4 regions of the Aliiglaciecola litoralis genome follow, and region 1 is predicted to be linked to each of the others. Evidence: predicted binding sites of a transcription regulator. Region 1 holds the regulator's gene; each other region holds the start of a gene.

Region 1 (2,209 bases):
TACTTCAAGTAAGTAATTCTCACCTTTGTCGAATTTGTTGTTGATCTGCTCAGGCTGAGTAGCAAGTGTAGAATAAAACTCAACGTCATTATCCATGTACTTGTAGTGCCACTTCCACTGAGACCCGGTCACCAAAACGGTCACATCAGGTTCACTGGTATCTTCCATTGCGATCAAGGTTTTGGCAGCTGGAAACGCCATAACGACCAAAATGATGAAAGGGATAATTGTCCAAGCAATTTCTACTTTGACACTTTCATGGAAATTAGCTGGTTTAGCGCCACGTGATTTGCGATGGAATATCATGCTCCAAAACATGACCGCGAATACAAGCACGCCGATGACTACACAGATGATAAACATCAGCATATGTAAGTCGTAGACTTGCCCACTAATATCAGTGACACCTTTGCGCAAATTCAACTGATATTGGTCAACAGCTGAACTGGTTTCTGCTGAGACAGCAAACGCAAAGCAACTAACTAGTAATGCTAATGCGCTGGACCATATCTTTTTCACTCAACACCTCCTGTTGAAATAAGTCTTTGCCAAGGGAGTAACGAACAGTGATTAACCGCAAAAAAACTCAGTAGTGGTAAATGACTTGATTTATTTTTGTTATGACGTTGTAAAAAGCGGTATAAGAATCACCCAACTTGGCGTTTGAGTCTAGTGTTTTTTGTTATTCTTTTGAACAAGCGCTTGATTTTTATCCAAAATCAGCTTGTGTGCATTTTTTATGAGCAAAACCTATTTCTACAGTACGCCAAGCTTTTGGGATCAGATGAGTGCAGATCGACGATCTTGCTGTTACTTTAATCAGTTAAAGTGAAAAACAAAGCAGATGAAAATGGACTTCATAAAACCGGCTCGACTCATGAAGTGCAGATCGACTTTAGTCATGTTTAAAAGGCTTGCCGGATAGATAAAATTGGCTCACTACGAGGACATCCTTGTCCTCTAACGCTGTTTTGAGGTGGGCAGTTCGCTAACTCTTTTTACATCCAATCGGCGTTACGAATAACACCGACGGCAATCCCTTCGATATTGAAGGGTTGACTGGCTAAATCGACTTTAATCGGACTGAAGTCTTCGTTCTCAGCATGTAACAACACTTCGCGGCCGCGTTTTTCAAGGCGTTTTACGGTAACGTCTTCATCCACACGGGCGACCACTACCTGACCATTGTGCACATCGGTGGTGCGATGAACAGCCAACAGATCACCGTCTAAAATGCCAATGTCTTTCATACTCATACCGCTGACCCGCAGTAAAAAGTCAGCGCTGGGTTTGAATAAATCCGGATCTACTTTGTAATGACATTCTACATGCTCTTCTGCCAAGATAGGTTCACCCGCGGCCACACGACCGATAAGTGGCAATCCGAGCTCTTCGATTTGATCATCTAGAGGAACATTCAATTTAATCCCACGAGAAGTGCCAGGTAAGATATCTATCACGCCTTTTCGCGCCAACGCTTTTAAATGCTCTTCAGCGGCATTAGCAGATTTAAACCCTAAGGTTCGAGCTATTTCAGCGCGCGTGGGAGGCATGCCTGTTTCAGACATAGTGGTTTTAATGATCTGTAAAATTTCTTCTTGTCTTGGAGTTAGTGGACGCATGACCAGCCTGTTTTTCTATACAGTTTAACTGTCAGTATATACAGTTAATGTTAGAAAACAAACATTGTTATGATCAATTCAAAAGGTTTTCCGCTGATTCTTCGTGGCAAACTCAAAATTTAGCTTTTCAACCGAGCATAAAAAGGCATAATTCACGGCTTCGTGCTATGCTCCCGTTGATTTTGAAACCTCAAGGTGTGATATATGGTCTGGCTGCATAAATTGCTGCTTTCCTTGTTTACGTTACCGGTTAAATGGCTGGTGAAAGTAAATAATATTCCTACAGATATCGAAAAAGAGTTAGGAATAGACAAAAACAAACCGATTATTTACGTGTTGCGGACTCACTCCATTACCGACCAATTGGTATTGAAGATGTCCACGCAAAAAGTTGATCTTCCCAGCCCTAACAAGACGATTCGCATCGGCAAGGAAGAACACAGCGCCTGCGTATTTTTAGAACAACCGCAGTCTTTGGTTGGACGCACCATCAAAGGTACCAAAATAGCGGCTGATTTCACTCACCTATTTAAATTGCATCGCGAAGACGAAAGCCTCGACTTGCAAATCGTGCCCGTCACTATTTT
Region 2 (2,209 bases), on a different contig from region 1:
GTTTTTCTGCCAACATTGTCTGCGTGGCTTGCCACATCGATAACTCCGCACCGCGGGCGGCTTCTCGAATGATACCGAGTGTTTTATCACCTATTCCACGGGTCGGTGTATTCACTATGCGCTCAAACGCGGCATCGTCAATGGGTTGGTTAATAAGCCTTAAATAAGCCAGAGCATCTCGAATTTCTTGGCGCTCGAAGAATCGTAGTCCGCCGTAGATACGATAAGCCAAAGATTCTTGTAACAAGGCTTCTTCTAGTACCCGTGATTGCGCGTTGTTACGATATAAAATGGCGCAATCAGAAAGTGCATCGCCTTTGTCTGACCATTCTTTGATACGGGCAACAATAAAACGTGCTTCGTCCAATTCATTGTAACCAGCATACAAAGAAATCGCTTCGCCCTCGGCATCTTCGGTCCACAAGTTTTTGCCTAAACGCCCTTGATTGTTATCTATAACCGCATTGGCCGCTTTCAGAATATTACCGGTTGAGCGGTAATTTTGCTCAAGTCGAACGGTACTGGCGGCTGGGAAGTCCCTTAAGAAATGTTGGATATTTTCGACGTTAGCTCCTCGCCAACCGTAGATAGACTGATCATCGTCACCGACGATCATCATGTTGTTTTCAGGGCTGCTGCTGAGCATTCTAAGCCACGCATATTGAATATTGTTGGTGTCTTGAAACTCGTCCACCAATATTGTCCTGAACCTGCGTTGGTAATGCTTCAGGATCTCCGGATTATTCAACCAAAGTTCATGGGCACGCAGCAGTAATTCCGCAAAATCAACCAAGCCTGAGCGATCACAGGTTTGCTGATAAGCTTGATAAATATCCTTCATGGTTTGCTTGGTGGGATCACCTTGGGTATCGATATGCTGCGGTCTTAATCCCTCGTCTTTATTACCGTTGATGTACCATTGAATTGATTTAGGTTGCCAATTTTTTTCATCCAAATTGAGCGATTTAATCACCCGCCTAACCAATCTGTACTGATCATCAGAATCGAGAATTTGAAAGTTTTGCGGTAATTTAGCTTCAGTATAATGAGTGCGTAGTAAACGATGTGCGAGCCCGTGGAAGGTGCCAATCCACATGGTTTGCAATGCTGAGCCCATCAATCGCTCAACTCGACCGCGCATTTCACGCGCCGCTTTGTTAGTAAAGGTCACTGCCAAAATGCTAAACGGAGCGATTTTTTCGACTTCCATTAACCAGGCCATGCGATGCACCAGTACGCGGGTTTTTCCACTCCCGGCACCTGCCAATACCAACATGTCTGAGGCTGGCGCAGCGACAGCCGCACGCTGTTTATCGTTAAGCTGGTCTAAAAGTCGTGATACATCCATAAGGGCAATTCAAGAAAATAAAATTTGCCACAGTATACCAGTTATACTGTGTTTTTATACACTCAAATTGACCGGCTGGGCGAGCAAACTAGACTTTTGCTGCTTAGACTCAAATGGCGACAACGGCATTGGCAATAACCGAAATGCTGGGCACAAGTCGAATTAACCGACTAATTTCTTTAAATCCGTTAGCTCAGTGAGTTTTACATGAGGAAGAACAGTTATTCTTTCATGGTTAATGTGCATTTTTCGATTGCAGGCATACCACGCACTTTGCATACCCGCCGCAATGGCGCCCATCACATCTTTTTCTAAATTATCACCAACATGGAGTACCTGTTTATGCGGAATGCCTAATATAGTTGCTGCACGGTCAAACATCATGGGATGGGGTTTCATCGGTTGCTGCAAGCTGGCTTTCAAACAATGTGTAAAATAATCTGCAATGCCGATCTGTTGTAAATTCACATTCCCGTTAGTGATTGCGATCAAAGGGACTTTTTCAGCCAGTTCTGCCAATAAAGAACATATAGTCTTATTCACTTGAAAGTTGCTGCGTTGGTAATAAAAATAGTCAAAACAGTCGGATACTGCTTTCTTCAATGCTTGATCTTGATAGCCACATTGCTGTAACCCTGAATGCAAGGTTCTGCGTCTGAGTTCACCCATATCAGAGGCAAGTTCAGGCGTATCCTGCAAGTGCCGCCGCTTGACAGAACGCCAATCTGCAGGCTGCATTTTTTGCGTTTGTGGATAGTGTTCCCTCAAATACGTTTGGAGCTGCTGTTCTGCCGTGATCATCAAGCTGTGGTTTTCATAAAGCGTATCATCAAGATCAAAGCTTATTGCTTTGATGGTCGA
Region 3 (2,209 bases), on a different contig from region 1:
CTGGTCATACGATAAAGCCGCGTTTCAATGGCTTGTTCGCAGGTGATATAAAATTGATTTTGCGAAATACTCTGAGGTTTGAAATCGAACTCGGTGATCAGTGAGCTTTGTTGGTTTTCAAACAACTCATCCCAAAACACCAATCCAAATAAGGCACGCCACAATCTATTTTCAGTGCGAAATACTTGCTTGCCTTGTTTTTGGTAATGCACTTTCACACCGTTCTCGACCGAGTCCATGTACATCTCATCAATTTTGAGAGAGGCGGATTGCTCGCGTAACATATCGGTTAAAACGCTAGTGCGTTTTTGGTTAAACTTGCGGTCTAAAAAGTCTTCAGCAAAGGTTAGCAATACCTCGGAGTCGGGGTTATCAATAATCTCTTCTAAACGCTGTTTTACCCATTCTTTGTCGCCTTGCTTGTAGCGTTCGCGAATGACCTTTTCTTGGGCGAGGGGTTCCCCCGATAATGCCAGAATCTCGATACCTAATTCAGGCTGGTGAGACACAATAGCCTTGCCCAATTTACATAAAAATCGATCGTAATTAATATTGGCTAGTGTCCCCTGCGGGCTAGGGAAGTGCTTGACATCGATCGCAAGCTCAAGCTGTTGTGAAATCGTTAGCTGATGCATATCTTTGCGCTGACAGGCATAGAAAAATGCACTTTTTGCTTCATCTATAAAATCAAAACGCGCGGCATCCTGAGTGACACCGCGACGAGTGGGCATGATGCCCAAATCACGCATTGAGAACTTATTTAAACCAGAACGAAGATCCCCGAAAAACAAAAAAAGGAAATAACGGATTTGCGTCTCAAATCCTAATCGCACTAGATTTTCAGTGCCAAGCAAAGGACTGAGATGGCAAAAATCACACACTTCCATCGCGTATTCTAAATAGGTGGCTTTGTTGTCCGAACTCTTAAGATTCACGCCAGCTTGTCTTAACACTAATGCTAACTCGGGTTTGGTTAAAGTAGTTAATAACTGATCGCTATGCTGCTCAGTAACGGGCTGATAAAACCCCTGTTGCAGCAAGGTGTTCATGTGTTGTTGGGTATTATTTATTTCCTCATAGTCAAGTGACGCTGTTTTGATGATGGGCGATTTTCGATTAAGTCCCCTGACAAATAAACATTGGGCATCTTCGGGTAAAGTTTGAAATGAGCTGATAAACTGACTGTCATCACTGTCTAACAAATGCGCACAAGGGCCAGTCACAAATTCAATAAACTCTTGAAAATGTGACAAGTAGTATTTACTGGGTAAAAGAGTCGCTCTCATCAATAATAATAGGTCGCAGTGAGCCTTAAAAAAATCAGTGTATTTTAAAAATCACTGTATATCCAGTCAGTACTTAAAGTTTTTAACTAAACGAACTTTTAATGCCAAGTACGCGTACACACAACATCAAACAAAGTGGAGTAGCAAATGAGTCTTACTGCTGCAGAAAAGTTCGAATGTCCCTATTGCATGACGTTCAATGACCTTGAAATAGACGAAGTTAATGATATTGGCCAACAACAGATTGTTGATTGCCAAATATGCTGTCAGCCAATAGAAGTGTTGATTATTGATAACGGCTTTGGCATCGAAGTTATCGCTAAACGTGATGACGAATAACGTTGTGATTGGTGCAAGAATAGGAAAGCTGCGAGCGTGAAGTACACTGTTACAGACATACACAATATGGACTCGCGTTTTCGGGCACAATTTGTCAATTCACTGTCGGGGTTTAAAAGCGCCCATCTAGTCGGCACGCAAAGCAATCAGCAAGTGCACAATGTCGCTATTGTTAACTCTGTTTTTCATCTTGGTGCTGATCCGGCCTTACTTGGTATGATCATGCGCCCCCACACGGTGCGCCGAGACACCTTAGAAAATATTGTCGAAACTGGTGTGTACACCCTTAATCATATAAACAGCGAAATTATTGCTGCAGCACATCAAACCTCAGCGCGATACGACCAAGAACTAAGCGAATTTAATGAGTGTGGCCTAACGCCATATTTTAGCGACACCCACAACGCGCCCTATGTTGCACAATCCAGAGTCAAGATTGGTATGGCGTTGGAAGAGGTTGTGCATCTGGCGGTCAATCAAACGAACATGGTTATTGGTCGGATTGTGGAGGTTATACTAGATGACAACGCGGTGTTAGAAGACGGGTTTGTGGATTTACAGGCATTGGACTCTGTCTGTATCGC
Region 4 (2,209 bases), on a different contig from region 1:
AGCTACTGTGCAAAAGTTGTATTTCTTCCTACCATAAGAGTGATTTGATGATCGAATTTGGGATAATTGGTTTTTTAGTTCTGATATTGATTTACTTAATGGTAAGTAGGCAATCTATGCAAGCTGAGTTAAGTAAACTCAAGCTCAGAGTTAAATCATTAGATAGCCAGCACCGCTTTTCGTTGAATGCTTTAATCATTGCCTCTGGCCAACTACAGAATATGTATTTAATGCGTTTAGAATATTTACAAAAGCACGCACTTATCAGTTCTGAAGATCATAAATTTGCCAGTTTTATTGTTGGTCAAGTTGAGAACGTGATCATGCAATGTTGTGAGAAGCGTTTCACCGTAGAGGAAGTGATCACAAAGGCGTTAAAAAAAACCGAAATGGAAATGCCACAGATCAGCCAGTATATTGCCAAACAGCCTTCTGATATCCGCATTCCTTGGTGCAAGAATACAATTGGTGGGTTTGTCACTGCCTGTCATAACCTCACCTCTGAGCATACCCGACAAAGAACTTCAGCAGAGCCCGATATTAGCGCGAACTCTGGGCATTGAGGTGTACTCTAGTTGAGATAGCTACAATCCATCACATTGCTCTAATAGATATAAGAATTCTTGTTCTTCAACTGGCATAATCGACAGTCGATGACCTTTTTTGACTAAGCCAATGTCAGTGATTTGCTGCATTTGTTTAATTGTCTTGAGCGTCAGTACCTGCTTGAATTTGCGGGTTAGCTTTACATCCACCATGTACCAGCGCGGCGCATCCACAGATGACTTAGGATCATAGTATTTGCTTTCTGGATCAAACTGGGAGTGATCGGGATAGCCTGCTTTTACCACTTCAGCCAATCCTGCTATACCAACCTCTTTACAGCTCGAATGATAAATAAAGACCGCATCACCGACTTGCACTTTATCCCGTAAGAAATTACGCGCCTGATAATTACGGATCCCATCCCAATGTTCAGTTTGGCCGGGGCGGTTGGCCAGATCATCGACACTAAAGGCGTCTGGCTCCGTTTTGAATAACCAGTAATTCATCATTCTCTACTCTGTTTTATAATGACATTTGTTAGACTAAATTTTACCTTAAGTTAAGGACGTTTCACTAACCCGAACTCATTGAAATATAGACTAAAGCACTGCTTTAAGCCTCTTTAGTATGATCAATCTGAATAATCTCAGCTCAGCGCAACACTTGCATCTGCTAAATTGATCAATATACTGTATATAAACACAGTATAAATTTAACTATGAATACCTTACTTGAACAATTGAAAAATAAGCGATTGGTATGGCAGGCAAATCAGCAAAATGCCATCGCCAATACCGACAGCACCGGCTATCAAGAGCTGGATGTGGCGCTGCATGGAGGGTTCCCTCAGCAAGGCGTTATCGATATAGATAGCGCTGTGGGTATTGGCGAAATTCGTCTGCTATTGCCCGCTTTGCGAGCCAGACAACAACAGACTCAGCGGCAACTCGTGTTCATTGCCGCTCCCATGCAAATCAATGGTGAGATGTTTGCTCAAGCAGGCTTGTCTTTAGAGCACATACTGATCATACAGCCCGAGACCCCAGAGCATGCATTGTGGAGTGCCGAACAATGCCTGAAAAGCGGCTGTTGTCATAGTGTGTTGTTGTGGCATCAACAACTCGAGGTCGCCCAAGCGAAGCGTTTACAACTGGCGGCAGAGCAAGGTGATGCATTACATCTACTGTTCCGACACAAGCGTCAGCTGAGCATGTCGCTACCGGTCAATTTAGCCATGAAATTGAGTCCCCACGCGCAAGGTTTGTCGGTACAAATCACCAAACGTAAAGGAGGTTGGCCTGATAATCCTTTCCAAGTCGATATGACAAAGGCCTGGCCCACACTGACGCGTGTCCGTCATGCCGATAACGTCATTCAGCTTCCTCAATCTAAAGTGAGTTAGCGATGCAGTCGCTGTGGCTTTATCTGCATTTTCCAAACTTGCAGCTAGACAGTTTGTGTGACCTTGGTGCATTAGCGCCAACGACCGATGATTTAGCTAAGGACAATGATGCTCACCAAGGTGCTAAGCCTATCGTTATTTTACACGCAAAGTCCAACACCGTGATCCAGTTGAACCAGTTAGCGCTAGCCGCTGGTATTCAAAAAGGCATGGGCTTGGGAACCGCAGCTGCACTGGATCAGCATTTACAAGTAGTAGCCT

The links. The regulator LexA, encoded in region 1, represses DNA repair genes until DNA is damaged. The targets are predictions, from matches to a motif close to TACTGTATNNNNATACAGTA.
Region 2: uvrD (DNA helicase II) is a predicted target of LexA. The motif match lies at 1,393-1,412, and genes of this name have one in related genera.
Region 3: ABD036_RS15390 (exonuclease domain-containing protein) is a predicted target of LexA. The motif match lies at 1,339-1,358, and genes of this name have one in related genera.
Region 4: imuA (translesion DNA synthesis-associated protein ImuA) is a predicted target of LexA. The motif match lies at 1,234-1,253, and genes of this name have one in related genera.

What each region holds. Positions count from the first base shown of each region.
Region 1 is NZ_BAAAFD010000002.1:616,252-618,460, forward strand. Features, by position in the region: gene coxB (cytochrome c oxidase subunit II) at 1-519, opposite strand, end outside; gene lexA (transcriptional repressor LexA) at 999-1,622, opposite strand; gene plsB (glycerol-3-phosphate 1-O-acyltransferase PlsB) at 1,827-2,209, shown strand, end outside.
Region 2 is NZ_BAAAFD010000004.1:157,161-159,369, forward strand. Features, by position in the region: gene uvrD (DNA helicase II) at 1-1,348, opposite strand, end outside; gene ABD036_RS09195 (HAD-IA family hydrolase) at 1,511-2,209, opposite strand, start outside.
Region 3 is NZ_BAAAFD010000010.1:53,175-55,383, reverse strand. Features, by position in the region: gene ABD036_RS15390 (exonuclease domain-containing protein) at 1-1,253, opposite strand, end outside; gene ABD036_RS15385 (zinc ribbon domain-containing protein) at 1,434-1,625, shown strand; gene ABD036_RS15380 (flavin reductase family protein) at 1,662-2,209, shown strand, end outside.
Region 4 is NZ_BAAAFD010000004.1:10,887-13,095, reverse strand. Features, by position in the region: gene ABD036_RS08580 (DUF885 domain-containing protein) at 1-2, shown strand, start outside; gene ABD036_RS08575 (hypothetical protein) at 117-563, shown strand; gene ABD036_RS08570 (EVE domain-containing protein) at 585-1,052, opposite strand; gene imuA (translesion DNA synthesis-associated protein ImuA) at 1,265-1,948, shown strand; gene ABD036_RS08560 (Y-family DNA polymerase) at 1,951-2,209, shown strand, end outside.